3 regions of the Paenarthrobacter nicotinovorans genome follow, and region 3 is predicted to be linked to each of the others. Evidence: riboswitches for the same ligand, from Rfam matches in the RefSeq annotation. Region 3 holds a riboswitch; each other region holds the start of a gene.
The links. Region 3 has a riboswitch for thiamine pyrophosphate ahead of thiC (phosphomethylpyrimidine synthase ThiC). Riboswitches for the same ligand answer to the same signal wherever they lie in the genome.
Positions count from the first base shown of each region.

Region 1: it holds a riboswitch for thiamine pyrophosphate, as region 3 does, so the genes downstream of both, JMY29_RS17700 (ECF transporter S component) here and thiC (phosphomethylpyrimidine synthase ThiC) in region 3, are expected to answer to the same signal.
Region 2: it holds a riboswitch for thiamine pyrophosphate, as region 3 does, so the genes downstream of both, thiO (glycine oxidase ThiO) here and thiC (phosphomethylpyrimidine synthase ThiC) in region 3, are expected to answer to the same signal.

Region 1 covers NZ_CP089293.1:3,808,792-3,819,109, reverse strand. Annotated here, with positions in the region: gene JMY29_RS17740 (Na+/H+ antiporter subunit A) at 1-1,666, shown strand, start outside; gene JMY29_RS17735 (Na(+)/H(+) antiporter subunit C) at 1,663-2,163, shown strand; gene JMY29_RS17730 (Na+/H+ antiporter subunit D) at 2,160-3,728, shown strand; gene JMY29_RS17725 (Na+/H+ antiporter subunit E) at 3,725-4,291, shown strand; gene JMY29_RS17720 (monovalent cation/H+ antiporter complex subunit F) at 4,288-4,566, shown strand; gene mnhG (monovalent cation/H(+) antiporter subunit G) at 4,556-4,945, shown strand; gene JMY29_RS17710 (DUF4235 domain-containing protein) at 5,026-5,286, opposite strand; gene JMY29_RS17705 (NUDIX hydrolase) at 5,313-5,990, opposite strand; TPP riboswitch at 6,215-6,351, shown strand; gene JMY29_RS17700 (ECF transporter S component) at 6,428-7,048, shown strand; gene JMY29_RS17695 (ABC transporter ATP-binding protein) at 7,048-8,619, shown strand; gene JMY29_RS17690 (energy-coupling factor transporter transmembrane component T family protein) at 8,616-9,410, shown strand; gene JMY29_RS17685 (GNAT family N-acetyltransferase) at 9,407-10,006, opposite strand; gene JMY29_RS17680 (penicillin acylase family protein) at 10,036-10,318, opposite strand, start outside.
Region 2 covers NZ_CP089293.1:2,859,899-2,870,216, reverse strand. Annotated here, with positions in the region: gene JMY29_RS13315 (RNB domain-containing ribonuclease) at 1-1,246, opposite strand, end outside; gene JMY29_RS13310 (alpha/beta fold hydrolase) at 1,469-2,281, shown strand; gene JMY29_RS13305 (CGNR zinc finger domain-containing protein) at 2,278-2,805, shown strand; gene thiE (thiamine phosphate synthase) at 2,923-3,609, opposite strand; TPP riboswitch at 3,637-3,756, shown strand; gene thiO (glycine oxidase ThiO) at 3,749-4,984, shown strand; gene thiS (sulfur carrier protein ThiS) at 4,981-5,217, shown strand; gene JMY29_RS13285 (thiazole synthase) at 5,221-6,018, shown strand; gene JMY29_RS13280 (4a-hydroxytetrahydrobiopterin dehydratase) at 6,065-6,409, shown strand; gene JMY29_RS13275 (membrane protein) at 6,459-6,761, opposite strand; gene JMY29_RS13270 (DUF3107 domain-containing protein) at 6,798-7,022, opposite strand; gene JMY29_RS13265 (TetR/AcrR family transcriptional regulator) at 7,073-7,807, opposite strand; gene moeB (molybdopterin-synthase adenylyltransferase MoeB) at 7,814-9,016, shown strand; gene JMY29_RS13255 (SDR family NAD(P)-dependent oxidoreductase) at 9,055-10,044, shown strand; gene JMY29_RS13250 (glutamyl-tRNA reductase) at 10,057-10,318, opposite strand, start outside.
Region 3 covers NZ_CP089293.1:2,494,313-2,504,630, reverse strand. Annotated here, with positions in the region: gene JMY29_RS11710 (ammonium transporter) at 1-682, shown strand, start outside; gene JMY29_RS11705 (P-II family nitrogen regulator) at 679-1,017, shown strand; gene JMY29_RS11700 (glucose-6-phosphate dehydrogenase) at 1,118-2,518, opposite strand; gene ffh (signal recognition particle protein) at 2,630-4,210, shown strand; gene JMY29_RS11690 (alpha/beta fold hydrolase) at 4,289-5,011, shown strand; gene thiC (phosphomethylpyrimidine synthase ThiC) at 4,994-6,853, opposite strand; TPP riboswitch at 6,849-6,956, opposite strand; gene JMY29_RS11680 (amidohydrolase family protein) at 7,041-8,123, shown strand; gene JMY29_RS11675 (VOC family protein) at 8,216-9,088, shown strand; gene JMY29_RS11670 (hypothetical protein) at 9,212-9,649, shown strand; gene rpsP (30S ribosomal protein S16) at 9,887-10,309, shown strand; gene JMY29_RS11660 (RNA-binding protein) at 10,311-10,318, shown strand, end outside.

The DNA.
Region 1 (10,318 bases), 1.3 Mb from region 3:
CCTCGCCGCCCCCGCCATCCTGAGCTTGCTCACCATCGTGTACGGGCTGTGGCCCGCGCCGGTGGACACCTGGATCCAGCCTTACGCCGCGCTGTTCGCCAGCGGACCGGACGCCGTCGACGCCGGGCACCTGGCTTTGTGGCACGGGTTGACGCCTGCTTTGGGCCTGACCGCGGTCACTTTCGTGCTGGGTGCGGCCATGTTCTACGGACGGAACCTCGTTGCCCGCGCCCAGGGCCTGGTGCCCGACTGGGTGGATGGCGATCGCGCGTACCAAAACACCATTGGTGCCTTGGACGATGTGGCCGTCTGGGTCACGGGCCGCACGCAACGTGGTTCGCTGTACTTCTACCTGGCGGTAATCCTGACTGTCGCCTTCGCGGTTCCCTTGACTGCCATGCTCATGGCCAACAAACCGCTGCCTGACGGCATCTACTTCATCGATCCCAACTCACCCCTGCAGCTGGTGGCAGGAGCCGGAATCGTAGTGGGGGCGCTGGCCGCAGTTCGGGCCAACAAGCGCTTCCTCGCCGTGCTCATGGTGTCGGTCACCGGTTACGGCATTGCCCTCATGTTTGCCCTTCAGGGTGCCCCCGATCTGGCTTTGACGCAGATGCTGGTGGAGACCATCGTGCTGGTGGCCTTCGTGCTCGCGATGCGGAGCCTTCCTGCGGAATTGCGTGACAGGACAGGCGGCCGGCTCAGGGTGATCCGCGTGATCATCGGCGCGGCTTTTGGCATCACCATGATCTTCGTTGCCATCTACGCGATGGGGGCCCGCGTTGCTACTCCGGTTTCCCTGGACTTCCCGCGCCTGGCCTACGAAGGCGGCGGCGGGCTGAACGTGGTCAACGTGACCCTCGTGGACATCCGCGCCTGGGATACCTTCGGCGAAATCTCGGTCTTGGCGATCGCCGCCACGGGTGTGGCGAGCTTGATCTTTGTCCGGAGCCGCGGTGACCGCATCAAGACCTCCGAGGCCGTACCGGAAGGCAGCGTGGGGCGCCGTACCGGCGTCGAACGTGATTCCCGGGCCGGCGCCACGCTCGCCGTCGCCAAGAAGTTCACGGATGTTACCCGCGACGCCTGGCTCGTGGCGGGCCGTACCCTGGCCCCCGAGCGGCGTTCGATCATTTTCGAAGTCGTCACTAGGCTCATCTTCCACTCGATGATTGTCTTCTCGATCTACCTCCTCCTCGCAGGACACAACCTGCCGGGCGGCGGGTTCGCCGGCGGCCTGACCGCCGGGCTCGCACTGACCATCCGCTACCTGGCCGGCGGACGGTTCGAGTTGAGCGAAGCTGCGACAGTCAGCGCCGGAACACTTTTGGGAACGGGACTTGCGACGGCGGCAGCGTCCGGTTTTGTCCCGTTGTTCCTGGGCGGACAGGTCTTCCAGAGCGCGATCATCGAGTTCTGGCTGCCCGTCTTCGGAGACGTCAAGTTCGTCACGTCCACCATTTTCGATATCGGCGTGTACATCGTGGTGGTGGGATTGGCGTTGGACGTCCTCCGCAGCCTTGGTGCCGAGATCGACGAACATTTTGAAGGCAAGGGCGCGCCCCTCACCGAGGAAGAGGCAGCCGAGCAGGCCGGGGTGTCGCAGGAAGCCGGACTGGCCCAGGAAGCTGCCCAATCCGTCGCGTCCGGGAAAGGTACGGCATGAGCATCAACCTGACCCTGCTGATCGTCATGGGCGTCCTGTACGCCTGCGGAATCTACCTGATCCTGGAACGCAGCCTCACCCGCGTGCTGCTCGGGCTGATGCTCTTGGCCAACGCCACCAACATCCTGATCCTGAGCACCGGAGGGTATGCCGGCCTGGCGCCCTTCTTCACCAAGGAAACCAATCCGGATTCCTACAGTGATCCGCTTCCGCAGGCACTGATCCTGACCTCGATTGTCATTTCGTTCGCGGTCACGGCATTCATGCTCGGCATCATCTACCGCACCTGGGTCCTGGCCCGCCAGGACGAAATCCAGGACGACCTCGAAGACGTCCGCGTGGCAAAGACCCCCAGCTTCGACGCCGAGGACGACGCAATCGTGCCCTTGGAAACCTCGGAGTTCGCGGTCACCCCGTCCAGCACCTCGGACAGGAACCACCCGGAAGCCACAGAAACCCCCAACACTTCATCAACGCAGGAAGGAGGCAGCGCGTGAACCTCGCAAACCTGTCGCCGCTGGCTGTCCTCCTCCCCATCCTGGGCGCCGCGCTGGCGTTCCTCCTGATCCGGCACCAGAGCGCCCAACGGTTGGTCAGCATCGGCATCCTCAGCACCACGTTGCTGCTGGAATGCCTCCTGCTCTTCTCCGTCTGGTCCGGGGGCACAACCTCCGTCACCCTGGGCGGTTGGCTGCCGCCATGGGGTGTGGTCCTGGTGGTGGACCAGTTCTCCTCGCTCATGCTGGTGGTGTCCACAGTGGTGAGCCTGGCGGTTCTGGTCTACGCCACCGGCCAGGGCATGGCCGACGGCGACCACGAAGCTCCCGTGTCGATCTTCCACCCCACGTACCTGATCCTGGTGGCGGGAGTCTCCAACGCCTTCCTCACCGGGGACCTTTTCAACCTCTACGTCGGCTTCGAGATCCTGCTGACAGCAAGCTACGTGCTCATGACCCTCGGCGGGACGGGTCCGCGTATCCGTGCCGGCGTCACGTATGTGGTGGTCTCCGTAGTGTCATCTGTCCTGTTCCTTATCGCCATCGCCATGATTTACGGGGCCACCGGCACCATCACCATGGCGGATCTGGCCATCAAGCTGGCAGAGCTGGACCAAGGCACGCAGAACCTGCTGCATGTGATGCTCCTGGTCGCCTTTGGGATCAAGGCCGCCGTGTTCCCCCTGTCCTTCTGGCTTCCTGACTCCTATCCCACGGCACCGGCCCCCGTCACTGCGGTGTTCGCCGGGTTGCTGACCAAAGTGGGCGTCTACGCCATGGTGCGGACGGAGACCCTTTTGTTCCCCGGGGATACCCTCAACGTTCCCCTGATGGTGGTGGCGCTACTAACCATGGTTGTCGGTATTCTGGGTGCCCTTGCCCAGAGCGACATCAAACGTCTGCTGTCCTTCACGCTGGTCAGCCACATCGGGTACATGGTGTTCGGGCTGGCCATGAGCTCCGTAGCGGGCCTGGGTGCGGCAGTGTTCTACGTTGCCCACCACATCACCGTGCAGACCAGCTTATTCCTGGTCACGGGACTCATAGAACGCCGGGGAGGCAGCTCCTCCATTGACCGCTTGGGCGGCCTGGCCAAGCTGTCGCCGTTGCTGGCGTTGCTGTTCTTCGTACCGGCCATGAACCTGGCGGGCATTCCTCCGTTCTCAGGCTTCCTTGGGAAGCTGGGTCTTCTGCAGGCCGGCGTGGAGCTCGGAACCCCACTGGCGATCGTGCTGGTAGTGGGCGGCGTGGTCACCAGCCTGCTGACGTTGCTGGCAATAGCCCGTGTGTGGAACAGGGCGTTCTGGCGCAAACCAGAGGATGCCGAGTACCCGGATCCCGTGTTGATGACCCCCGGCAACGTCGGAGTACTGCCGCGGACCATGGTAGGTTCCACTGCGGCGCTGGTGGTGTTCGGGGTGGCGCTGACAGTGTTCGCCGGTCCGCTCTTCCAGGTTGCGGACGGTTCCGCGGAGATCATGCTGGACCGCTCGGCCTACATCCACTCGGTACTGGGTGACTCTGTCGAGGTGCCCCCGCTGGCGCAGAATGGCGGTACGAAATGAGCCGCAAGCCGATCTCGTTCCGCACGGAACTGCCGCTGCTCATCTGGCTGGTCATCGTATGGGGTGCGCTGTGGCGTGACTTCAGCCCGGGCAACCTGCTTTTTGGCGCGCTGATTGCCGTGCTGGTGGCCAAGTTCTTCTACCTCCCGCCTGTGGAGCTCAGCGGCAGGTTCAATGTCCTGCGTGCTGTTCCGTTCGCCCTGATGTTCGTCGCGAAAGTGGTGGCAGCGAGCTTCCTGGTGCTGTACCTGGCGGTGGTCAAGGGACCCAAGGTGCGCAGCGCCGTCGTCGCTGTTCCGTTGCGAAGCCACTCGGACCTCATGGTGACGGCTACAGGGCATGTCATCTCGCTGATCCCCGGCTCGCTGGTGGTGGAGGTGGACCGCTCCACCTCCACGCTCTATTTGCACGCGCTGAACATCTACGAAGAAGCGGACATCGACAAGATCCGCCGGGAGACGCAGAACATTGAGGCAGGGCTGATCCGCATCATGGGAACGCGGGAAGAAGTCGAGGCCCTGAAGGCAGAAGCCCGGCCCGGCATGGAAGGGGCAACGCTGTGAAGGAATTTGTTCTGGTGGCCACGGCGGTGATCCTCAGCCTCGCCGCTGCAGGTGCGATCGTGCGCATCGCGATTGGCCCATCTTTGCTTGACCGCGTCCTTGCTTCCGATGTCCTGCTGGCCATCCTTGGTGCTGCCCTCGCCATCGACATGGCCGTGAACCAACACCTCAACAACCTGATGCTGCTGGTGGCCCTCGCGGTGATCGGTTTCATCGGCTCCGTGACGGTTGCCCGGTTCGTGGCCGAGCGAAGGGAGCAAAGCAATGAGTCCTGACGCCACCGGAGTGGACTTGGTCATCGACATGGTGACCGCAGTGTTCCTCATAGTGGGCGCGCTGATGTCCCTGGGTGCCGCGATCGGCTTGCTGAGGTTCCCGGACCTCATGAGCCGCATGCACGCAGCCACCAAGCCGCAGGTGTTGGGCTTGTTCCTGATGCTCGCAGCGATCGGCCTGCAGATGCGTACTTGGTGGGTGTGGCCCGTCCTGCTGGTGGCGTGGATTTTCCAACTTCTCACCGCGCCGGTGTCCGCCCACATGGTGGGGCGCTCCGCGTACCGGACCAAACACGGGCACCGCGAGAAGCTCACCAAGGACGAACTCGAAGCCGTGGTCCAAAGGGCCGCCGCCGGCCAGGAGCCCTCCGAACCTTAAAGCAACGCGGGGTCACTTATGGCCCATTACCCCCATGGGGATGGGCCATAAGTGACCCCGCGTTGCTTGTTGGGTGATGCTTAGACGATGTCCTGCGACTTCGCGAAGCGGGCAATCGCCCGCTGGGTGCCGCGGCTGGCAAGGACCTGGATCAGCGTGCTCACGAAAGCGGAAATCAGCGCGAAGGTCAGAGCCGAGCGGAGGCTCGTCTCCATGTCATCGTTGCCTGTGGGCGGCTTGTTGCCCGTGGCCTTTTCCCAGCCTTTGTTGACGAGTTTGGTACCGACAAAGCCTGCACCGAGGCTTACCCCGGCGCCCAGCAGCTTGAAAAAGAGGTTCATGCCACCAGCCTAGCTGCACGGCACGGCTACCCGCGGTTTTCCCGCTCCTTGAGAAACGCTGCCAAGGACCCGACCGGAGCCAGAACCGGGACGACCGGGTGCTCGGCGGACCACACTGCCTCTACGGAATCGAGGACAGCGATTTCCTTCAGCAGATAGTAGGTGGGTGGCATCAGCTTCAACTGCCCTGCGGCTTCCGCTTCCAGGACTCCGGACACCGGCATCCACAGCGACTGCCAAGCCTCCGTGGTTTGATGCCGGGGCTGCGCTTCCGGTGCCGGCTTGGCCACATAGAAGTAGGTGTCGAAGCGCTTGGGCATGTCTATGGGCGTGATCCAGTTGGCCCAGGGTCGCAGCTCTCCGGGCTCGATGCCCAGCCCGGCTTCTTCCTGGACTTCGCGGATTGCTGCCGTGAGCACCATTCCCGCGTTCCTCTCCGCCAACGCTGTGTCCGCGGAAATCGAACTCTGCGCCCAGGACAACGCATGGCTGCGCAGCAGTTCCCCGGGGTAGTCCCAGCCGGACTGATCCACAGCGTCCACCCGGCCGCCCGGAAAGACCACCATTCCTGCCGCGAAGTCCATGGTGCTGACTCTGTGCTGGACAAATGCCTCTAGCCCCGAGGGGGCGTCGCGGAGCAGAATCACGCTGGCAGCGAGGCGTGGCTCGGCCACGGGTGCGTGGGAGCCTGGAAGATCCGTCATCAGGCCATTCTTGCAGGTGCGTTGTGGGGCCTGGTGTGCGTGTTAGGCGTGGGGATGGGGCGCAGAGTGGGCCTCGCAACGCACCCTCGTTTGTTGTGGGGCCTGGTGTGCGTGTTTAGGCGCGGGGATAGGGCGCAGAGTGGGCCTCGCAACAGGATTGTGACCGCGGCCCAGAGCCGGCCGTACGCGGAGGTGTAAACTGAACCCGCCCATCAGGGCAGATTTGATAACGACAGGGGAGCGCCGCCGTCGGACCTTGCAGCGATGCAGGAGACGCGAGGGCGCTGAGAGTGCGGACAGCCGCAGACCCTCGAACCTGATCCGGTTAGTACCGGCGCAAGGGAGTCGAGCTTCTCAGAGTGTCCGGAGCCGGACGGTGCAAGCCAGGCGGATTCCGGGGAGCACTTTCCCCTCCTGTAACCTCAGGAGGCAGAAAAATGACCACGGTAAACGTGAAGAAGACCAGTTATAGCTGGCGTGTTGTAGACATCGTGGTGGCGGCCCTCATCGCCATCGCCGGCGGCGTGATTTTCTGGGCCTGGTCCCAGGGCGCGGCACTGGTATCCATCCCCATGAATGCGGCGTACCCGCCCCTGACCGGCCTGATCGCCGGTGGCTGGATGATCCCCGCAGTCCTGGGCATGCTCATTATCCGAAAGCCCGGCGCAGCTCTTTTCTGCGAGGCCGTCGCAGCCACGGGTGAGCTCATCATGGGTTCGCAGTACGGCACCACGGTGCTCATCTCCGGCGTCCTGCAGGGCCTTGGCGCCGAGCTGATCTTCGCCGCGTTCCGCTACAAGAAGTTCAACCTGCCCACCGCACTCCTCGCGGGCGCAGGCGCGGGCCTCTTCTGTGGCCTGAACGATTCGTTCCTGCCCTGGGGCTGGAATATCGCCTACGAGGCCATCGACAAACTGACGTACATCACCTTCACCACCATCTCCGGTGCAGTGATCGCCGGCGGCCTGTCTTGGATCGCCACCCGCGGTCTGGCCACGACGGGTGTCCTGAGTTCCTTCGCGTCGCGGAAGGCCGCTTCGGAGCCAGTCTTCAACTGATGTCTGCCACACACAGCGGCACGGTCCGGCCTGCCGCCATCTCCGCCGAGGGGTGGGGATGGCGGCATGCCGGCCGGGCCCAGCCTGCCATCCAGGGCCTTGACCTCCGCATTGAACCGGGGGAACGCGTCCTGTTGCTGGGCCCTTCGGGGGCCGGCAAGTCCACGCTCCTGCATGCCCTCGCCGGGGTGCTGGGTGACGAGGAAGACGACTCTGACGAGACCGGTTCGCTGCTGATCGACGGCGTCACTGCCCGCGAGCAGCGTGGCCGCGCCGGGCTGATGCAGCAGGATCCCGAAACACAGGTGGTTCTCTCCCGAGTGGGCGACGACGTCGCCTTCGGCGCCGAGAACCTTGCCGTGCCGCGCGAGGAGATCTGGTCCCGGGTGCATGAAGCGCTCGACGACGTCGGCTTGCGTACCGCATCAGGCGGCGGTTTGGCATTGGACCACCCGACGGCGGCACTTTCCGGGGGACAGAAGCAGCGCCTCGCGCTGGCCGGCATTTTGGCGATGCGGCCAGGCTTGATCCTGTTGGACGAACCCACGGCCAACCTCGATCCTGCAGGGGTCCTCGAGGTCCGCGACGCCGTGGCCCGCTGCCTGGACAAGACCGGCGCCACGCTGGTGGTGGTGGAGCACAGGGTGTCCGTGTGGAAGGACCTGGTGGACAGGATCGTGGTCCTGCAACCCGGTACCGCAGGCCCGCAATCAGGCACCCCGGGAGTCCTCCTGGATGGTCCGCCGGAGCAGGTCCTCACCCAGGCGCGCTCCATGCTGATGACGGCGGGCGTGTGGGTTCCCGGCTACGTTCCCGCCACAAGGGCGCGTGCCCGGACGTCCGGGACAAACGAACTCCTCCTCGCAGCACAGGACCTGGCCGTGTCCCGGGAAAAGCCCAGGCGAAAGCGCTTCCGAACCATCCCTCCGGTTCCGGTGCAGAGGGACATCACCGCCCAGGTCCGTGCTGGCCAGGCGTTGACCATTACCGGGCCCAATGGTGCCGGGAAGTCCACTTTTGCGCTGACGTTGGCCGGCCTTCTGGCGCCGGTGGACGGCATGGTGAGCGCCGGCGTCGACCTTTCGGAGGGGGCGGGCATCGACCCGTACAAATGGAAGGGCGATCAGCTCATCTCCAGGATCGGCACGGTCTTCCAGGAACCGGAGCACCAGTTCGTCACGGGCAAGGTCCTGGATGAGCTCATGTTCGGCCCCAGGCACCTGGGCCACGGCGGGGAACGCGTGGACGAATTGGTGGAGCGGCTGAGGCTCTCCCATCTGGTGGATGCCAATCCCTATACACTGTCCGGCGGTGAGAAACGCAGGCTTTCAGTGGCTACGGTGTTGGCGGCGCACCCGAAGGTACTTGTCCTCGATGAGCCCACCTTCGGACAGGACGCCAATACCTGGGCCGAGCTGGCCTCGTTCCTCTCGGAGTTGCTGGACGCCGGTACCGCCGTGGTTTCCGTGACCCACGACCAGGAATTCAGTGCCGTACTGGGCGGGACGGAACTGCGGCTCGGGCCGGTGTCCCAAGGTGAGACGGCGCCTCAGGAAGCGGGTGCGGCATGAGGGACGCATTGAGCCTGCGCGGCAACCACGCACTCCTGACCCGGGCAAACCCGTTGGCGAAGTTCGTGGCCGTCTTCCTTATCTCCCTGGTGCTGGCCCTGTCCATCGACTGGGTTTCCGCGTCCACGGCTCTCATCGCGGAATTGGCGCTCTTCCCCTTGGCCGGCCTCACACTCCGCCTTCTCTGGCAGCGCGCCTGGCCGCTGATCATAGCGGCGGCGATAGGGGGCTGGAGCACCGCGATTGTGGCCGCTGACAGCGGCGCGGTACTGCTCGACGTCGGACTCTGGTCCATCAGCGAAGGTTCCCTTGAGCTGGGGCTCGGCTTCATGCTGCGCGGTTTGGCGATCGCCCTCCCCGCGATCCTGCTGATGTCCTGCACCGACCCGACGGACCTGGCGGACGCACTGGCCCAGAAGGCAAAGCTGCCGCACCGATTTGTCCTCGGTTCCCTTGCCGCCATGCGGCTGGTGGGCCTCATGGCGGAGGAGTGGCAGACCATCGGCATGGCCCGGCGCGCCCGCGGTGTCGGCTCACAGGGAAGCCCGATCCAGCGCCTCAAAGCGACGCTCGGACAGAGCTTCGGGCTGCTGGTCCAGGCCGTCCGGCGGGCTTCGCGGTTGGCCGTGACCATGGAAGCCCGCGGTTTCGGCGGGGGACAACGGACGTGGGCGCGTGAGTCCACGTACTCGCTGATGGACGTCTGGGTGGTACTTGGCGGCGTGGCCATAGCCGGAGGCGCCGTCCTCACGGCTTTGGGCGCCGGAACGTGGAGCTTCGTGTGGCGTTAGCGGGCCGGTAGCTCCTGGATTTCGTCGAAATCTGCGCGGGTGAGGAAGCCGAGCTGGGCCTCCTTCTCCTCGAGCTGGATGATCGGGCCGAGTTCGAAGCACGTCGCTTCAAGCCGGCGCAGGGCTTTGGCGTTGCGTGAGTCTGGCTCCACGATGATCCGGTCCTTGCCCGGGAGCGAGAACATGTACCTGATAAGGGAGGTGCCGAGCCTGGGGGTGAAGTGCGGAATGGGGCGCGTTGCCGGTGCCAGCAGCAGATGCATCCCGATGTCCGCCTCGCGGGCGGGGTAGGCCTCGCCCACGGGATCGTGCAGTGGTTCGTATGTCTGGAACAGGGCCAGGGGCTCGCCGTCGAGGAGGGCCAGGAAAGCGTGGTGCGTGTCCAGTGAGTCAAGGAATCCGTAGATTTCCAGCACTTCCTCTTGGGACTTCTCCGTCATGCCCCAGAACCTGGCGCGGGGTTGCTTGACCCATTCGAAGATGAGCCCGATGTCTTCGCTGGGGACCAGCGGGACAAGGCGCAATTCACCCCAGCCTTCGAGGTTCTCGGAGTAGACGGTGGTGCGGACAGAGAAGTCCTGGGTGGCGGTGCTCATGTGTTCCTTCGGTAGGCGGGTGTCTGGTGTCAGTTCGGGTCTTTGGCCAGGGCGGACCAGTCCGTGGTTACAGGGACCATCCGGCCTTCGCTCCAGAGCGGGAGCTGGTCCGCGAAGTGGCTGTGGCCGGGCGATCCGGCGGCGCCGAAAGGCACAATCCACCGGCTGTTCTCCCGGCAGTCCAGGTCCCAGACGTAACGGGCCACAGGTCCGCGGAAGCTTCGGTCGTCCACTCCAGGGAGGCTTTCGGTGCTCAGCACGCAGCCGGTGTCTCCACTGAGGGCGGCTGTGGGCGCCGCAGCGGCAAGGGTT
Region 2 (10,318 bases), 370 kb from region 3:
GGTTGGCCACCAGTGCTGCTTCCACCGTGTCCAAGGCAGCGCGTTCAAGCCTGCCTGCCAATTGGTCGGAGGCTCCCATGATCTCGGGCAAGGAGGGCAACGCCTCGCGGACCCAGCGCGGAATTTCCCTGTTGTTGCACAGGGCATCGCAGATCACCAGGACGAACCGGTCGATGAGCCGCCGCAAGGGAGCGGTGGTGTGGGCATAGGGCGCGCCGATGGCTGCCTGGATCACCGTCTCCGGCACTTCGCCGTCGAACGGGGTGTATCCGGCACCCCTGAACAACATCCCGGCGGAGTGCAGGATGGCGAGCTGCTTGGGATCGGAGGCGTCCAGGGTCCGCAGGTACTCTCCGTAGGTGACCTGGCCGTCCCACGGTTTGCCCAAGGCCACGGTTTGCCGCTTGAAGTGTTGCAAGGACCTCTCATCGGGTGCGGGCATGGTCCGCAGTATGCCGACTTTTCCGTCCAGCATCAGCCGGGCCGCCGCCATGCCTGTCATGAGGGAGATCTGCGCGTTCCAGTCCTCCACCGGCAGTGACGGTGCTGCAACGATCCTGTACCCGCCGCCGTCGGTCGCCTGGACGATTTCCTGCTCGGGCATGTTGAGGCTTGCCCCACCACGGAGTCTCTCAAGTTCGACCCGTTTCAGTCCGACTTCCTTGAGGAGCTGCAGTACGGGCGGTGCCGAGCCGTCGTCGATCTGTTGCTGGGCTCCTTTATAGCTGAGTTTGGCACGGCTGCGGACCGTGGCACGGGCGACGGAAACATTGACCACTTCCGCGTTGGCATCGAGGTCGAAATCCCAGACGAACGCACCGCAGTCCTGATCGGCGAGCAGGCTGCCTGCGTTTTCGCTGATGATCTCCGGGTGCAGGGGGATGCGGCCGTCCGGAGCGTAGAACGTCTGGCCGCGGTGCCGGGTTTCGGCATCCAGCGCCCCGCCGGGAGCCACGAAAGACGGCACGTCGGCGATCGCGTAGAGAACCTTGTACCCCTCGCCGGCGCGATCAATGAACAGGGCTTGGTCAAGGTCCGTTGACGTGGCGGGGTCGATGGTCAGGAAAGGGACGTGCTTGAGGTCGCGATCGGGCAGGCGGAGGGATTCGACGGCGTCCCGTGCCTCCCGGACGGCATCAACCGGATAGTCGCCGGGCAGCTCCAGCTCCGTCCGGAGGGCCGCGAAAGCCGCTGCGAGCTGGTCCGATGAGTCGTCGACGTTGGGCGCTATCCGATGATGTGACACGAAAATCAGGGTAGCCCGAAACCGGCAGATAGTCTTGGACGCTTCCGGCTCCAAGCGATGCTGTCAGTGCGGCGGATGGCCAGCTGTTGCTGGCCATTAGCTTCTTGGCGGCCCGGGGAGGCAGGCGGTGGGGCGGTCGACGGCAGCCATCAACACCCCCGTAGCCCATTTGGGCCTGTTACCGTCTAAGGTATAAAGACGGTAACAAGGAAGGGGCAAGCTATGAGCGATTGGTCGCTACCCGAGCGGTTCGACGTCGGCGACGGTACGGTGCGATGGAACTCGGTCGGCGAGGGCCCGGCTCTCGTTCTGATGCACGGCACACCCTTCTCGTCGTACATCTGGCGAGACATCGCCCCGGTGCTTGCTCGTGATCACCGGGTCTACGTCTGGGACATGCTCGGATTCGGACAGTCGACCCGCACCGCGCCGGATGTGAGCCTCCGGCAGCAGGCGACGATCTTCGTCGAACTCCTCGAGCACTGGGGGGTCTCAGCGCCTCGGGTCGTGGCGCACGACGTCGGCGGCGCGGTCGCGCTGCGGGCGACGCTCCTGCACGACGTGAACTTCGAGTCGCTCACGCTCATCGATGCCGCGACGGTGAGTGGTTGGGGCGCCGGCGGGTTCTTCCAAACCGTCCACCAGCACCCCGAGGCCTTCGAGGCGCTCCCCGACTGGGCTAGCGCTGCCCTGATCGACGCCAAGATCCGGTCCGGCAGTCACGTGGGTCTGCGTGCAGACGCCCTGGCTTCGTACACGGGCCAGTGGGCGGGTGCGGAAGGGGCACGGGCGTTCTACCGGCAGTACACCCAAGGCGGCGAGGAGAACACCGACGAGCTACAGGATCGACTCCGGCTGTTGGACATCCCGATCCACGTGGTCTGGGGCTCGGAAGATGCGTGGCTGGGTGTCGACTACGCCCATCGGCTCGTCACGGCACTTCCGGATCACGCGCGGTTCTCGATCATCGAGGGAGCCGGGCACATGGTGCCGGAGGATCGGCCCGGCGAACTCCTCAGTCTGCTGAGCGCGTGAACGCCGTGCAGTCCGCCGTGCCCGAGGAGCTGCGTGTCGTCGTGGAGTTTTGCAACAGCGCCACACTGCTGCACGGCACCGACGCGCTGGCGACCATCCGTGACGGGCGGGAGTGGCTGGTCCGGCATGGATGGGGCGGCGAGCCCACGCTCGAGCATCTCATCTCGTTGCGCGACGCCCGCGAGGTCATGCGCGCGTTCCTGGCCGACCGTACCGACACGGCAGCGCGATCCGCCCTGAACCAGCTCGCTCAGGAGCACTGGGCAGGCCCCCACGTCGACGACGACGGGCGGCTCGCGCTGACCCCGTCGGCCGGCCTGCCGGTCTCGCCGGCGGGAGCAGCGGTCGGGGCGCTCCTGCTCCACGGCTTGACCGGCTCGGGGCAGCGGCTCAGGACCTGCGCGTCGGAAGCGTGCAGGTGGGTGTTCTACGACAGTTCACGGTCCAGGACCCGGACCTGGTGCGACATGAACACGTGCGGGGCGCGGAGCAAGATGCGCCAGTACCGCGATCGGCTCACCTGAATCTGATCCGATCCGGTGGGTGGGCTGCGGCATCTGCAAGCCCCGACTCACCCCTGTCGCCACAACCTGCCGATACCCCGACGGTCTGCGTGCCTGGGACTGTTGTTTGGAGAACCGTTACGCGGCGGCGTCCAGGGCTTCGAGCAGCGACTTGGCTGCCGCCGTCGGATCTTCCGCCTCGGTAATGGCGCGAACGACGACGATACGGCTGGCGCCCGCAGCGAGCACCTGCTCGACGTTGCCGAGATCGATTCCGCCGATCGCAAACCACGGCACCTCCACGGCGCCGCCGGTGGTCTCCTCCGCGCGCCTGATCGCTTCCGCGGCATATGTGACCAGGCCGGTTCCCACCGCTTCGCGGCCGGGTTTGGTGGGGGTCGCCCAGACGGGACCAACGCAGAAATAGTCCAGCCCAGGCTCGCCCGGCGAAGCCGTGATCGCGGCATTTACCTGCTCAGGCGTATGGGTGGAGAGACCAATCGAAGCGGGGCGGGGAAGGAACGTGCGGGCAATCTCCAGCGGGAGGTCCTTCTGGCCCACATGGAACACCGGAGCCCCGGAAACACTGGCAATATCGGCCCGGTCGTTGACCGCCCAGAGCCGCCCGTGCCGTTCTGCGACGCCACGCAGGATCGCCAGCAATTCCAATTCCTCGGCGGCTTCGATCGTCTTGTCACGGAGTTGGATGATGTCCACCCCGCCCTGGAACGCGGCGTCGGCAAAGTCTTCAAAATCGCCTTGGCGCTTGCGCGCATCAGTGCACAGGTAGAGGCGGGCGCTGGCGAGGGCAGAGTGCTGGGTCATGGAATCCACAGTAGTTCCTCTAAACTGGGCACGTACTGCGGGAGCCGTGACCTACGTCTTTATGACCGTCCGGCTGAGAGGGCTTCAGAGCCGACCGCTTGACCTGATCCGGCTAGTACCGGCGTAGGGAAGGAAACAGATGGCAGAAGCCATTCACGCGGATGTTGCCGTTATCGGCGGAGGCGTCATCGGACTGGGCATCGCCCACCAGGCCCGGAAGCTGGGCCGCTCCGTAGCACTCATCGATCCGGCGCCCGCCACCGGTGCGACATTTGCTGCTGCCGGAATGTTGGCGCCCGTGAGCGAGCTGCACTACCAGGAAGAAGACCTCCTGGAGCTCATGCTCGAGTCATCCCGGTTGTGGCCTTCGTTTGCCGGCGGCCTTCACCGGCCTGTGGAAGATACCGGATACCGCACGACGCCGACCCTCGCCGTGGGTGCCGATGCCGCCGACCGCCGCGCGCTCGCGGACCTTCGCACCGTCCAGCTCGCGGCGGGCCTGGGGGTCGAACCGTTGCCGTTGCGGACCGCCAGGGAACGCGAACCGCTCCTTAGCCCGCAAATTTCCTGTGCCTTTGATATCCCCGCCGATCACCAGGTGGATCCCCGGAAGCTGGCGGAGTGCCTCATGGCAGGGCTGGCCGCCCATTCATCCGGCGATGGCACGTGGCTAGGCGGCGCCAGGGAAGGATTTGCCGTTGCAGAGTCCGCGCACGGCCTGTTGTGGGACGGGGACCAGGTAGCCGGAGTGGAGCTCGAATCCGGCAAATCCGTCATGGCCGGCGAAACCGTGGTGGCCAACGGGCTGGGCGCCCCCGCGCTCGCCGGCCTTCCTGAGGGTCTTGAACTTCCGGTCAGGCCGGTCTACGGGGACATCCTCAGGCTTCGGGTCCCCGCGCACCTCCAACCGCTGCTCACTGCCACTGTTCGTGGCATGGTCCGCGGGGTGCCCGTTTACATCGTTCCCAGGGACGACGGAACCGTAGTCATCGGAGCTACCCAACGGGAGGACGGCTTGTCGGCGGCCTCCAACGCAGTCTCTGCCGGCGGGGTTTACCAGCTCCTTAGGGACGCCCAGGTACTGGTTCCCGCGGTGGCCGAACTTGAACTCCTGGAAGCAACTGCGCGCGCCAGGCCAGGGACTCCGGATAACGCTCCGTTGCTGGGCCGCGTAGCCGGTTCAAGCGGGGACATCGCGGGCCTGATTGTGGCCACCGGGTTCTTCCGGCATGGCGTCCTCCTGACCCCCGTGGCCGCGAGGATCGTGGGGGAGCTGCTCACCGGTTCCCCTGATCCCCGCTGGTCCATCTTCCGGCCCGACCGTTTCAGTGCAACCGCGCGTCGCTCTCAACTCCACAGCAAGGAAACAGTATGAACATCAAACTCAACGGCGCCGTCCGCCAGGTGCCCGCCGACGCCTCCGTCAGCACGCTCGTCACGGCCGTCACCGGCCGCGTACTCGACCACCGCGGACAGGCGGCCGACGGCGGGAAGCTGGGTGTCGCCGTCGCCCGCAATTCCGAGGTGGTGCCGCGCAGCCAGTGGGCAGCTACTCCGCTGGCCGACGGCGATGAACTCGAACTCGTTACCGCAGTACAGGGAGGCTGAACCATGACCACAGCAAGCACCGAAATCCTTACTGACGCCTTGGTGATCGACGGCGTCGAATTCGGGTCCCGCCTGATCATGGGAACGGGAGGTGCGCCGAGCCTGGACGGGCTCGGAGCCGCGCTCCTGGCATCCGGAACCGAGCTCACCACCGTGGCCATGCGACGCTATTCGCCGGCCGAAACCGGTTCGCTGTTCCAGCTGCTGGTGGACAACAACATCCGGGTCCTCCCGAACACCGCAGGGTGTTTCACGGCGAAGGACGCCGTGATGACGGCGGAACTGGCACGCGAGGCGCTGGAGACCGACTGGGTCAAGCTGGAAGTCATCGCGGACGAGCACACGCTGCTCCCTGACGCTGTTGAACTGGTGGACGCCACCGAGCAATTGGTGAACCGCGGCTTCAAAGTGTTCGCCTACACCAACGACGATCCCGTGCTTGCCCTCCGCCTCGAGAACCTCGGCGCCACGGCAGTCATGCCGCTGGGCTCGCCCATCGGGACCGGCCTGGGCATCCTGAACCCGCACAACATAGAACTCATCGTGTCCCGGGCCTCCGTGCCGGTGGTGCTGGACGCCGGGATCGGAACAGCTTCCGACGCCGCACTTGCCATGGAACTGGGCTGTGACGCGGTCCTGCTGGCGACCGCAGTGACCCGCGCGCAGAACCCTGTGCAGATGGGCCAAGCCTTCAAACACGCCGTCATCGCCGGTAGGCTGGCCAAACAGGCAGGCCGGATTCCGCGTCGTGAGCACGCCTTGGCGTCCTCGGCCATGGAAGGCCGGGCGGAGTTCCTCTGAAGCCGGGTTCCTCCCGGGCCGGGTTCCCCGCAACGAAGGAGCAACCATGGTTAACAGGAAAGAACCGGTGCCGCCGGCAGCGGTCGAAGCCGCGCTCAAGGACCTCCCGGGTTGGAAGCTCCAAAACGGCCTCGTAACCGTTTACAAGACGTCGACGGCGGCCGAGGCTTTGGCCCTCATCGCGGCCATTGGACAGATCGCCGAAGAGCAGAACCACCATCCGGATCTTGACTGGCGGTACAACAGGGTCTTCCTGCGTTACGTGTCCCATGACGCCGGCGGACAGGTAACCCAACGCGACCTTGCTGCTGCCGCCTCCGTAAGTGAGGCAGCATCGGCCACGGGTGCCCTCGCTGAGCCGGGTCGCTATCCGGGCGCCGAGGGCCCTTAAACAGCAGTGACCATCACCCGTGGGTGATGGTCACTGCTGTTTTTCGAGCCTAAAGCCGCAAGGCCTTGGTCAGCGCCTCAGTATCATGCTTGGTGCGGGTCCGTCCCAGATAGACCACAATGCCCGCTGCCGCTGCACTTCCGAGCACGATTGGCAGGACCCAGGGGATCCATGTCGCGCCCGGCTGGTAGCCCAGTCCGGCACTGATGAAAGCAATCCAGCTCAGGGTGCCAACAGCGGCCGCAATGCCTGCGGGCAATGCAATCCCGTACCTGCTGTGCCGCTTATCGGTGGCCCACACGATGAAACCGGCAGCAACGGTGGCCAAAACCACGATGACAAGTGAAAGCATGAGACTCCTTAGCGGACGAAGGCGGGACGGTGAACGCTAGAGGGCGCCGAAGCCGACCCGGCGGACTTCCTCGGCGCCGATTTCCACGTATCCCAGCACGTTGCCCGGAACGATGACCTGGCGGCCCTTCTCATCGATCAGCCGCAGTTCCGAGCCCTTGGACACGGCCTCGGCCACGATCTTGGCTACGGCGTCAGCGTCCAGGGCGGATTCGAGCACAATTTCACGGCCAACGTTCTGAATGCCGATCTTTACTTCCACAGCAAGGCCTCCAAGCCAATCAAGTGTTAAGTCAGTCCTCTATTTGTAGCCTAGGACTCTTTGGGGAATCGACTGATTCCGCGCCAAGCTAAACGATAGATCAGATCGCTGGCGACATCGAGGTCCAGGTTTCCGTCCGTTTCAAGCCAATAACGGGCGCTGACCTGGGCCATTCCTGCCAGGCCGCGGCCCAGGAGCTGGGCTTCGAGGGGCGGGAGTTTGGTGTCCTCGGCAATGACATGGGCGACGGCGTCGGCGAACGTCTTGTTGAACGTCTCCAGACGGGAGCTGACATCGGGATCGTTGATGAGGTCGGACTCAAACACAAGGCGGTGCGCCTGGTCGTCGTCCGCAATGAACCTGTAATAGGCGCGCATGACGGCCTTGACGCGCTCCTTGTTGTCCGTGGTGGAGTTCAGTGCACCGAGCATCAAATCCGTCAGGGTTGCCAGATGGCTGTCCAGGAGCGCCATGTACAGCTCGCGTTTGGACGGGAAGTGCTGGTAGAGCACCGGCTTGCTGACGTGCGCAGTTTCTGCGATCTCGTCCATTGCCGCGCCGTGGAAGCCGTTGGAGACGAAGACTTCCAAGGCGGCGTTCAGCAACTGTGCCCGGCGTTCGTCACGCGGCAACCTTGGTGAACGAGGTGAACCGGTCCGTTCCTGCTTTGCGGGTGCCCCATCGTTTGCCCGTGTGCCGTCAGCCACAGTCTGCCGCCTTTCCTTTGCAGTTATGACCACTCTACCGGTGGGTAATATGACCGGGCGGCATCGGCAGGCATACATTGGGGTATGGCCTCAATTGTTGCTGCCCACTCCGCTGCGCCCACCGTCCTGCCGCCCCTTGTCGAACCGGCCGCCGAGCTCTCGCCGGCCGAGGTTGAGCGGTACTCACGGCATCTCATCATTCCGGAAATCGGAGCCGTGGGCCAACGCAGGCTCAAGAATGCGAAGGTTCTTGTCATTGGCGCAGGAGGCCTTGGCTCGCCCGCCCTGCTTTACCTGGCCGCCGCCGGCGTGGGAACGCTGGGGATCGTCGACGACGACGACGTCGACCTCAGCAACCTCCAGCGCCAGGTCATCCACGGAGTCAAGGATGTAGGCACCCCCAAGATCGAATCAGCCCGCCGTGCAATCGCGGAGCTGAACCCCCTGGTCAACGTGGTCCTTCACAACATCCGTCTGGACTCCTCCAACGCATTGGACCTCTTCGCGCAGTACGACCTCATCCTTGACGGCGCGGACAACTTCGCAACCCGGTACCTGGTCAATGACGCTGCTGCGATCCTTGGCAAGCCCTACGTGTGGGGTTCCATCTTCCGTTTCGATGGCCAGGTCAGCGTTTTCTGGGCCCAGCACGGACCCAGCTACAGGGATCTTTACCCCGAGGCGCCTCCGGCAGGCTCCGTGCCGTCCTGCGGCGAGGGCGGCGTGTTCGGCATGCTGTGCGCGGCGGTCGGCTCGCTCATGGTGACAGAAGCCGTGAAGCTGATTACCGGCGTCGGACGTTCCTTGCTTGGCAGGGTGGCGCTGTTCGACGCCCTTGGCGGCAGCTGGCGCGAGATCAAGGTGTCCAAGGACCCGGAAGCCGAGCCCATCACGGAACTGACCGACTACGAGGCATTCTGTGGTGTGACACCCGCTGCCGCCACGGACCAGGACCACACCGTGACCGCGACCGAACTTGCCCGGATGCTGGCCGAGCGCGAAGCGGGGGAGCGGGACTTTGAGCTCGTCGACGTCCGCGAATCCGGAGAGCACAGCATTGTGAGCATCGACGGTTCGGTGCTCATTCCGCAGGGCCGGATCCTGTCCGGCGAGGCGTGGGTGGAACTTCCGCAGGACAAGGACATCGTTTTCCACTGCAAGGCGGGCACGCGCTCGGCAACGGTGCTGGAAGCCGCACAGAAGGCCGGCTACAGCCGCGTCAAGCACCTCGACGGCGGTATTCTCGCCTGGGTGCGGCAGGTGGAGCCCGCCAAGCCCGTGTACTGACCATTGCCCGTATCCCGGCTTCTCTGGGAAGCTCAAGCATGAGCGAAGAACGGACACAAACAGAACAGCGGCCCCTCGGCTCCGGGTTTGGACACGGAACCACGGCCATGGAGGTCATCGACGGAATCAACCTGCGCGGCAAGTCCGCCATCGTCACGGGTGGCTATTCCGGGCTTGGGCTGGAGACTGTGCGTGCCTTGGTCGCGGCAGGGGCAGAAGTGACAGTACCCGCCAGGCGCCTGGAGCACGCCCGTTCTGTCCTGGCGGACGCCGGCCTGTCCGCGGACGTCCAGGTGGAGCACATGGACCTTGCCGACCAGGACAGCGTCAAGGAGTTCGCCGCGCGATACCTGGCTGACCACGAAAAGCTGGACATCCTGATCAACAACGCTGCCATCATGGCCAGCCCGGAACAACGGGTCGGGCCGGGATGGGAAGCCCAGTTCGCGACGAACCACCTGGGGCACTACACGCTGGTGAATCTGTTGTGGCCGGCGTTGGTGGCCTCAGGCGATGCGCGCGTCGTGTCGTTGTCGTCCACAGGCCACAAGCTCTCACCCGTCCGGTTCGACGACTTCAACTTCAGCACTTCCTATGACAAGTGGCAGGCCTATGGCCAGGCCAAGACAGCCAATTCCCTCTTGGCGGTGGAACTCGACCACCTCGGCCGAGGCTCTGGCGTGCGGGCCTTCGCGGTCCACCCCGGTGGCATCATGACCGAGTTGCAGCGGCACCTGCCCAAGGAAGAAATGGTGGCAGCGGGCTGGATGGATGCAGAAGGCAACGTCCGCGAAGGATTCAAGACCCCTGAACAAGGTGCGGCGACGTCCGTGTGGGCTGCCACCTCGAAGGTCCTCAATGGCAAGGGTGGCGTCTACTGCGAAGACTGCGATATAGCCAAACCCACTGACAAGGAGTCTCCGTTGGCCCGCTACCAGGGAGTGGACGCCCACGCCGTCGACAAGGCGGACGCAAAGAAGCTTTGGGCGTTGTCGGCAGAGCTGACGGGGATAAACGCTTTCGCGTAGGCCGGGTGTGGCTCAGGCGCTTTCAGAACGTAGCTGGTCGTGGTCCACGGGGCATTCCGTGGCCGCGGCCGCTGCCTGCGGTTGCTCCACCTGGATGCCGTACAGGGCCTCAAGGGCTGCGATGTAATCGTCTTGCTGGCCGTTGGCCGCGAGCTCGCGGGCTCGGACGGTGGGGATGTGGAGGAGCTGCTTGACCATGCGCCGAAGGGCGAACTCCACCTCCTCGGCGGCAGCGGTGCAGCCGTGCCGGGCGCGTACCTTCTCCATCTCGGCG
Region 3 (10,318 bases):
CGGCGGTGCAGCAGCCTCGGCTGAGCAGGCCGGCCTGATCTGGATCAACACCCTCGCCGCTCCTGCCGCTGCCATGATTGGTTGGCTCGTCACCGAACGGATCCGCGATGGCCACCCGACCTCGCTCGGCGCAGCATCCGGTGTGGTTGCCGGCCTGGTTGCCATCACTCCGGCATGTGCAAACGTGAGCCCCGTAGGTGCCCTCGGCCTCGGTGTGGTTGCCGGTGTTGCCTCCGCCCTTGCCGTAGGCCTGAAGTTCCGCTGGGGCTTCGATGACTCCCTTGATGTGGTCGGCGTGCACTTGGTGTCCGGCATCATCGGTACCGTGGCAATCGGCTTCATCGCGACTCCGAGCGAAGGCGTCACGGCCGGCGGCCTGTTCTACGGTGGCGGTTTCACCCAACTGTGGGCACAGCTCGCAGCAGCCGGTGTAGCCATTGTCTTCTCGGCCATCATGACCGCCATCATCGCCTTCGCCATCCACAAGACCATGGGCTTCCGGGTCTCCACCGAACAGGAGAGCGTCGGCGTCGATCTCAGCCTTCACGCTGAGACGGCCTACGAGTTCGGCGTCAACGGCCACGGTGGCAGCTTCCAGCCGCTGCACGAGGCCATGACCGGCAAGTCGGAAAGCACCGCAACCAAGGCACCCGCAGAGGGCAAGGAGAGTGTCCAGGCATGAAGCTCATCACAGCGATCGTTCGTCCCGAAAAGCTTGAAGCGGTCCGTGAAGGCCTCGAAGCCTACGGAGTCCAGGGCCTGACGGTCAGCGCGGCCAGTGGTTATGGCCGGCAGCGCGGCTATACCGAGGTATACCGCGGAGCTGAGTACAACGTGGACCTGCTGCCCAAGATCCGGATCGAGGTTCTCGCGACCGACGAACAGGCGGACGACATCCTCGATGTCCTCATCGCAAGCTCGAACACCGGTCGTGCCGGTGACGGCAAGGTGTGGACGGTGGACGTTTACGAAGCCGTCCGGGTTCGCACCGGCGAACGGGGCGCGGCCGCAATCTAGGACACAGCTGCAAAGCCCGGACGGAATACAGTCCAGGACATGCAACAAGCGGGCCGGGTACCAGTCAAGGTACCCGGCCCGCTGTGCGTTGCAGCTGGCTTTAGTCCTCGACGGCGGTGGGCCACGCTGCGGGGCCGGTGCTCCCGGCGTCGTATTCTTCCAGCGGCACCTCGCCGTCCGCCCAGGCCTGCAGGACCGGCTCGATGATCCGCCAGCAGTCTTCGGCGGTGTCGCCGCGGACGGACAGCAGGGGATCGCCGGTGAGGATTCCTTCCAGGACTTCACCGTAGGGCAGCATTCCCGCTGCGCTCAGTTCTGCCATGAGGGTCGCGCGGTCCAGCGTGAAGATGTTTCCGGGCCCGTTGACATCGACATGGAGCTCCAAGGTGTCCGGCCCGAAACCAATCCGTAGTTGGTTGGGGGAGTCCACCCCCGTAAAGCCCACCGGCAGCTGGGGAACCGGCCGGAAGGTGATGACAGCTTCCTTCCGGCGTTCTCCCATGGCTTTTCCGGACCGGAGGATGAACGGGACGCCCTTCCACCGCCAGTTATCAATGTCCACCTGGACTTCGGCCAGGGTTTCGGTGTTTCGGCCGGGATCCACGCCTTGTTCAGCGGCGTAGTCGGGGACTGTACGTTCGCCGAGGGTTCCGGCGGTGTACCTGGCCCGCCGTGTGGAGGCCTCGAAGGGGGCTTTGATGCTGCTGGCGCGCAGCACGGTTGCCACAGCGTCACGGAGATCGCGTTCTTCGATGGTGGCCGGGGCATCGATGGCCAGGAAAGCCATGATGTGCAGGAGATGGCTTTGGATCATGTCACGCAGGGCGCCGGCAGCGTCGTAGTAACGCGCCCGTCCTTCGAGGGCCAGGTCTTCGTCGAAGACGATTTCCACCTTTTCGACGTGCTCACGGTTCCAGACGGGTTCCAGGAATCTGTTGGCGAAGCGTAGGCCCAGGATATTCAGGACTGTCGCCTTGCCCAGGAAGTGGTCCACGCGGTGGATGTGGTCCTCGGGCACCAGGGCCGCCAGGGTCTTGTTCAATTCACGCGCTGATTCAGTGCCCGAGCCGAAGGGCTTCTCCATCACCAGGCGCGTGCCGTCCGGCACCTGCTCACGCCGCAGTATTTCGCAGGCCTTCTGGCTGACGTGCGGAGGCAGTGCAAAGTACACGGCGACCGGCCCCTCCAGCTGCGCCAGCAGTTCGGCCAAGGGGCCATCCGCTGTCACATCCACCTGGTGGTATTCGGTACTTTCGGCAACTGCGGCCAAAGCCGCGCGTCCGGCAGTATCGGCGGACTCCGACGCCGCCTCGAAGGCGCCCTTGACCCGTTCCTGCCATTGATCCGGTGACCACGGGTCCGAACCGGCGCCCACCAGCCTCAGTCCGGGGGCACGGCCGGCAGCCAGGAGTCCGGCTAGTCCGGGTAGGAGCAGCCTGCCTGTCAGGTCCCCGGACGCGCCGAGGATGAGCAACGTTTTTACAGTTGTTTTACTGGTCACTGTGCCAGCATGCCACCTTGCCAGCGTGACTTGGTACCCTAGATAGTCGAGTCCCGTGGTTAACGCCGGACCGGCCACCATTCGTAGACCATCGAAAGAAGTGCGCGGCGCGTGTTCAATTCACTCTCTGACCGGTTGACAGCAACCTTCAAGAACCTCCGTGGCAAGGGCCGCCTCACCGAGGCTGACGTCGATGCCACCGTCCGGGAGATCCGCCGTGCCCTCCTGGACGCGGACGTCGCAGTGTCCGTGGTCCGCGAGTTCACAGGCCGCATCCGTGAACGCGCCCTGGGTGCCGAGGTTTCGGGAGCGCTGAACCCGAGCCAGCAGATCGTCAAGATCGTCAATGAGGAACTCAAAGAGATCCTCGGCGGCGAGACCCGCCGCATACGCCTGGCCAAAACCGGCCCCACCATCATCATGCTGGCCGGCCTTCAGGGTGCCGGTAAGACCACCCTCGCAGGCAAGCTCTCCAAGTGGCTCAAGGCCCAGGGCCACAGCCCCATGCTGGTGGCGTGCGACCTTCAGCGCCCCAACGCAGTGACCCAGCTCCAGGTAGTTGGCCAGCGCGCCGGTGTCCCGGTGTTCGCCCCGCACCCGGGTGCCACCTCCGAACTTGAGCACCCCGCCGGTGACCCGGTTGCGGTAGCCAAGGCCGGCGTCGAGGAAGCCCGCCAGAAGCTTCACGACGTCGTGATCGTGGACACCGCCGGCCGCCTCGGCGTGGACGCCGAGATGATGGACCAGGCCCGTCGCATCCGCCAGGCGATCATTCCCAACGAAGTCCTTTTTGTCATCGACTCCATGATCGGCCAGGACGCCGTCAACACGGCGATGGCGTTCGATGAAGGCGTCAACTTCACCGGCATCGTGCTTTCGAAGCTCGACGGCGACGCCCGCGGTGGTGCCGCACTTTCCGTTGCGTCGGTCACCGGTAAGCCGGTCATGTTCGCGTCAACGGGCGAAGGCCTTGACGATTTCGAACTCTTCCACCCGGACCGGATGGCTTCCCGCATCCTGGACATGGGTGACGTACTTACCCTGATCGAACAGGCTGAGAAGGCGTGGGACAAGGACGAAGCAGCCCGGATGGCGAAGAAATTCGCCGACCAGGAAGACTTCACCCTTGACGACTTCCTGGCCCAGATGCAGCAGATCCGCAACATGGGCTCCATGAAGAAGATGCTCATGATGATGCCGGGTGCGCAGAACATCCGCCAGCAGCTTGAGAACTTCGACGAAAAAGAGATCGACCGCGTCGAAGCGATCGTCCGTTCCATGACCCCGCACGAGCGTGTGGCTCCCAAGATCATCAACGGCTCACGCCGCGCCCGTATCGCCAAGGGTTCAGGTGTCCATGTTTCCGAGGTCAACGGCCTGCTGGAGCGTTTCGCCCAGGCCCAGAAGATGATGAAGAAGCTGGCCCAGGGCGGCGGCATGCCGGGCATGCCCGGAATGCCCGGCCTCGGTGGTCCCGGTGGAGGACGAAAGAACGGGAAGAACGCGCCCAAGAAGAAGGCACGGTCGGGCAACCCGGCCAAGGCTGCCCAGGAACTGCGTGACGCAGAGGCCAAGCGGGCCAATGCGGCCTCGGCAGCTCCCACAGGCGCGGCCTTCGGCCAGGGCGCAGCGGACTTCGACCCGTCCTCGCTCAACCTTCCCAAGGGTTTCGACAAGTTCCTCGGTAAATAACCGTGCCGACATCCCGGCCCCGCGTCGGAGCCGGGATGTCAGAGCCGGGATGTCAGAGCCGTCGAATAGGCTGAACCAATGCATAAGCAGCGCGTAGTCTTCCTTCACGGCCTGGGCAGTTTTGGTGCTGCGGCCTGGCCGAAGCAGCACGGCATGGCGCTTGGCTATGATGCACTTTTTCTCCGGAGGCACGGTTTTGATCCGGTCGCGGAACCGGCGGAATCCAACGTCGCTGCCGACGTCGCCATCGTGATTGGTGCCTTGGCTGATTCAGGGGGCGGCCACGTCGTAGCGCACGAGCAAGGCGCGATCTCCGCTATGTTGGCGGCCGTTGAGCGCCCTGATCTTGTGCATTCGCTTTCCTTGGTGGAGCCCGCCTGTTTGTCCCTGACTGCTGAGCTTCCCGCTACCGCTTCATATCGGGCGCTGATGGAACCGCTGTTTGAGGTGCGGGGCCAGCTCAACGATGCCGATTACCAGCGTGAGTATTTCCTCCGCGCGTTTTCCGCCGAAACGGGAGGGCTCGACTCTCCCGAGGCCCGGCGTTCTGCCCGCAGGCTCCGGCTCCAAGCTCCGCCGTGGGAAGCTCCACTGCACATTGTTCCTGGTGTTCCCACCCTGGTTCTTACGGGTGGTTGGGAGCCGCTGTACGAGGAAATCGCCGCGTACCTCCAGGAGACCGGTGCCCTCCGCCGTGTGGCAGCAGGCGGGCACCGGCCCCAGGACTCACCCGACGGCGATCACATCATCCGCTCGTTCGTCGCAGAGGTGGGACGGGCCAGGTCAGTTCAGGCTTCCTGACTGCGTGGTCCCATCGATCGGCTCCGGCGTCCGTGCGGAGGCCACCTGGAGCTCCGGCAGGTAGACCTTTCCACCGGAGGCGAGGAACTCCGCACTTTTTTCCCGCATCCCGCTGTACATTCCTGCGATCGCCGCTTGGGATTCTGCTGAACCGTATTCGTCGCGGATGTCCTGGCTGATGCGCATGGAACAGAACTTGGGTCCGCACATTGAGCAGAAGTGCGCCGTTTTGGCGGGTTCGGCCGGCAGCGTTTCATCGTGGAACGACTCGGCCGTCACAGGATCGAGGGACAGAGCAAACTGGTCCCTCCACCGGAACTCGAAGCGCGCCTTGGAAAGTGCGTCGTCGCGCTCATGTGCGCCGGGGTGCCCCTTGGCGAGGTCCGCCGCGTGCGCCGCGATCTTATACGTGATCACCCCTGTTTTGACATCGTCTTTGTTGGGTAGGCCCAGGTGTTCCTTGGGCGTGACGTAGCAGAGCATGGCCGTACCGTAGCGGGCGATCTCCGTGGCACCGATGGCTGAGGTGATGTGGTCGTAGCCGGGGGCGACGTCGGTGACCAGCGGACCCAGGGTGTAGAACGGTGCCCCTTTGCAGAGTTCCTGCTGCCGTTCCACATTTTCGCGGACCAGGTGGAACGGGATATGCCCGGGACCTTCCACCATCACCTGCACGTCGAATTCCCAGGCGCGCTGTGTGAGTTCGGCCAGGGTGTCCAGTTCCGCGAATTGTGCGGCGTCGTTGGCATCAGCGGTAGCGCCGGGACGCAGGCCGTCTCCGAGGGAAAACGCGACGTCGTACTTGGCAAAAATTTCGCACAACTCGTCGAAGTGCGTGTACAGGAAGTTCTCCTGGTGGTGGGCCAGGCACCACCCCGCCATGATGGACCCGCCACGGGAAACTATGCCTGTCACGCGGTTGGCGGTCAGCGGTACGTACCTGAGCAGTACACCGGCATGGATCGTCATGTAGTCCACGCCTTGCTCGCACTGTTCGATCACTGTGTCACGGAAGATTTCCCACGTTAGCTTGTTGGCTTCTCCATTGACCTTTTCCAGCGCCTGGTAGATGGGAACGGTGCCGATCGGAACAGGGGAGTTGCGGATCAGCCACTCGCGGGTGGTGTGGATGTCGTCGCCGGTTGACAAGTCCATGACGGTGTCCGCGCCCCACTGCGTAGCCCACTGAAGCTTGTCCACTTCTTCGGCAATTGAACTGGTGACGGCCGAATTGCCGATGTTGGCGTTGATCTTCACCAGGAAGGCCTTGCCGATAATCATGGGCTCGGATTCGGGGTGGTTGATGTTGTTGGGAATGATCGCGCGGCCGGCGGCGACCTCGCTGCGGACCAGTTCGACATCGCAATTCTCGCGCAGCGCCACGAAGCGCATCTCAGGCGTCACCAGGCCTTGCCGTGCGTAGTGCATCTGGGTGACGGTCTTACCCTCGGCGGCGCGGCGAGGCACCGGTTGCGCGCCCTTCCACTCGGCTGAGGCGGCCCCGCGGCGAACAGCCGACTTGCCGTCGTCGAGCAGGTTCCGTTCGCGGCCGGAATAAGCCTCAGTGTCGCCGCGGGACTCGATCCATGCGGCCCGGAACGGTTCCAGGCCCACGACGGGATCGCTGCCCGGGCCTGCCGTCCGGTACACCTGCAGTGGTGCGTTGGCTTGGCCATTGGGGGAGGGCTCCAGCGCGATTTCCGTCACGGGGACGCGGATTCCGGCGTCATGGTCTTCAAGCCATGCCAGCGAGTGGGACCTCAGGGACTGCGTAACAGGCTCGTTTTGGGCAGGGCTGGACTCGCTTTGGGCAGGGCTGTGCTGTGTTTTGGTGGTGCTCAAAGGATTACTCACTTCCTTCGCCGGCATTACCCGGACAGGTTCAACGGTCGCAGGCTGCCTCAGCCCGATCTCAGCCCCTGCAAGGGCCCCCGTGTGGTCGTAGACGAAGCTACCACAGCTGGCAGGGGGCGCCCAGTCACATCAGTCCGCCGAAGCCTGCCGCCCCGCTGCGGATTAGGCTTTTGCCATGGCCAACATCATTGAATTCAGCGGACCCGTGCTCGTGGCAGCAGATGACGTGCGCCAAGGAATGTGGTCTGTTGGGGGAGCGCTGACGTTTGAAAAGCCGTCGTCCCCTCCCGACAAAGTACTGGACGGTTGGGTCCTGCCGGGTTTCGTGGATGCCCACTGCCATATCGGATTGGGCGCCGGTGGGGCCGTGGACGACGCCACCACCCTCGCGCAGGCCCAGGCCGACCTCGCTTCGGGAACCCTGCTGATCCGCGACTGCGGATCTCCCAGCGACACACGTTGGGTGCAGCAGCGGACGGACTTGCCCCGCCTTATCAGGTCCGGCCGCCACATCGCCCGAAGCCGTCGGTACCTGCGCGGATTGGGCCATGAGATTGAACCGGAACAGCTGGTGGAGACCGTCCGTAAGGAGGCCCGCGACGGCGACGGTTGGGTGAAGCTCGTAGGCGACTGGATCGACCGGGGCATTGGCGACCTGGCGCCCTCTTTTCCGGCAAAGCTGGTCAAGGACGCCGTAGCTGCCGCCCACGAGGAAGGTGCCAGGGTCACGGCGCACTGCTTTGCGGAGGACACAATCGACGACATGCTGGATGCCAACATCGACTGCATCGAACATGCCACTGGCCTTCTGCCCCGGCACATCCCACGGCTGGTGGAGCAGTCAGTGCCGATCGTTCCCACGTTGGTGAACATTGCGACCTTTCCGGAGATCGCCGCCCAGGCGGCGCCAAAGTTCCCCGGGTACGCGGACCACATGACGCGGTTGTGGGAGCGCCGGCGTGAGCGGGTCCTTGAGGCTTTCGAGGCCGGGGTGGCGATCTACGCGGGAACGGATGCGGGCAGCGTGATCAAGCACGGCCGCATCGCGGACGAAATGCATGAACTGCACGACGCCGGCCTGCCACCCGCCGCGGTCCTGGATGCCGCTGCGTGGGGCGCCCGCAAGTGGCTGGGAGCCGACGCCATCAGCGAAGGCGCCAGTGCCGACGTCGTTCTCTGCCATGACGATCCCCGGCACGACCTACGGACGGTATCCGGGCTCAAGCACGTGGTCCTTCGCGGTGAACTCATGGGATGAGTGTCAAATGGCTGGGAATAAATTGAAGCTTCAAGTAATTTAGAGAAGTAGAACCTGCCGAAAGGCGGACACTACAACACGGGGAGCTTCACATGTCCACATCATCCGCACAGGACCTTCTTCCTGCCGACCTCGCCATGGGCACTGTCATGCTCAAGGTCGGCGACATGAAAGTCATGAGTGACTACTACCAGCGTGCTTTGGGCCTTGTGGTCGTGGCCGAACAGGACGGCGGCCTCTACCTGGGTCGGGCAGGCAAGCCCGTGGTTCACTTGGCGCCGGCTTCGGGGCTCCAGATTCCGGGGCGGGGGGAAGCCGGGTTGTTCCACACCGCCATACTGTTCCAGGATCAGCCCTCACTGGCGGCCACCATCGCCACCGCTGCCGGATACGAACCCCGGGCGTTCGTGGGCAGCGCAGACCACCTGGTCAGCGAAGCGTTCTACTTCACAGACCCGGAAGGCAACGGCATCGAGCTTTACTACGACAAGCCCCGTGAAACCTGGCAGTGGGACGGCAAGAACGTCGTCATGGACAACGTGGCCCTCCCGCCGCAACGTTTCCTTCAGCAGCACCTGAGCGAAGAGGCCGTCACGGGCCAGCATCAGGCAGCGGCCGGTGTCGGGCACGTCCACCTTCAGGTGGGTGACGTCGCCACCGCCCAGGACTTCTACGTCGGGACCCTGGGCTTCGAGCGCACCGCGGGCTGGCACGGCCAAGCACTGTTCGTATCCGCCGGCGGCTATCACCACCACATGGCCATGAATGTCTGGAACAGCCGGGGTGCCGGCCCCCGCAAGGACACTCTTGGGCTGGGGGAAGTGTTGATCGAGGTTCCATCCAGCGAGGATGTCGGGGCCTTGGCGGACCGTTTGCGCGTTGCCGGGGTGCAGAACCATCACACCGGCGCTGAACTGCAGTTCGAAGATCCGTGGCGGAACAAGCTGCGGGTGGCTGTTCGCTAGACGGCATCCCGCCGGAGTGCCCGTCGGTGCCCCATGCTGCACTAGGCTGGGCAGTGACGGTTCGGGACCCTGGCGGGCCTGCGCCGGACGTCCCGTCAGCACGAAGGATTGAGAGTACTTTCCATGGGCTTTGCCGAAATTTTTGTAGCCACCCACGACGAAGCACTCAAGCGGGCGGCAGCCCTGGGTAAAGGTGCCGATGCCGCAGGCCCTGCAGTCCGCATCAACGGCATAACGGACTTCGAGGTGGAACAACTGGGCGACCTCGCCGGCCAGGCCGTCCATGCTGCAGGCGCTGACTACGAACTCGCGCTGGTGGACGTCACCAGTGACGCGCTGCTTGGCGTTCCCGAAGCGATGGTGAGGGCCTTGGCCGAATTGCTTACGTATGAGAGCGAAGGTGAAGCCAATGTCCTGGATGACGTTGCTTCGGCCTGGGCGGAACAAGAAGACATGCCGTTCGACGCCGCCCAGTCCCGGCAGTACGTTCAGCAACTTGCCGCTCTGGCCACGGACGTGGAAAAAACGGAGCGCGCCGGGCTTTACGTCTGGTCCGAATAGCCACCTCTCCGGCTGGGTCCGGGCACTGACCGGGCCTTGGTGTGACCAAGAACTCACCGACCCGGAGGGCTTGAGTCGTAATCTACCCGGGCATCTGGCACAATAGACAGGTACTCGATCGGTGCGGCCCCTCTCTCCGTGCTCGTATCTTGTCCTTCGAACCGTCTAGTATGGCCCGCCCCACGGGTGCAAAACGTCGGGTTCAACCCCGTTTCAGAAACAGGAGTGACCACAAAAGTGGCCGTAAAGATTCGCCTTAAGCGCTTCGGTAAGATGCGCGCACCGTACTACCGCATTGTCGTCATGGATGCCCGCGCCAAGCGCGATGGCCGTGCCATTGAAGAAATCGGCAAGTACCACCCCACCGAAGAGCCGTCGTACATCGAGGTCGCTTCCGAGCGCGCCCAGTACTGGCTTTCCGTTGGCGCCCAGCCGACTGAGCAGGTTGCTGCGATCCTCAAGATCACCGGTGACTGGCAGAAGTTCAAGGGCCTCCCGGGCCAGGAAGGCACCCTGAAGACGAAAGCTCCCAAGGAAGCTTTCGTAGCACCGGAGAAGGGTTCCGTCATCATCCCGGAAGCCATCACCAAGAAGGCCAAGAAGGACGACGCTGCCGAGGCTCCGGCCGAGGCTGAAGCAGAGACCACCGAGGCTGAGTAAGTTGCTGGC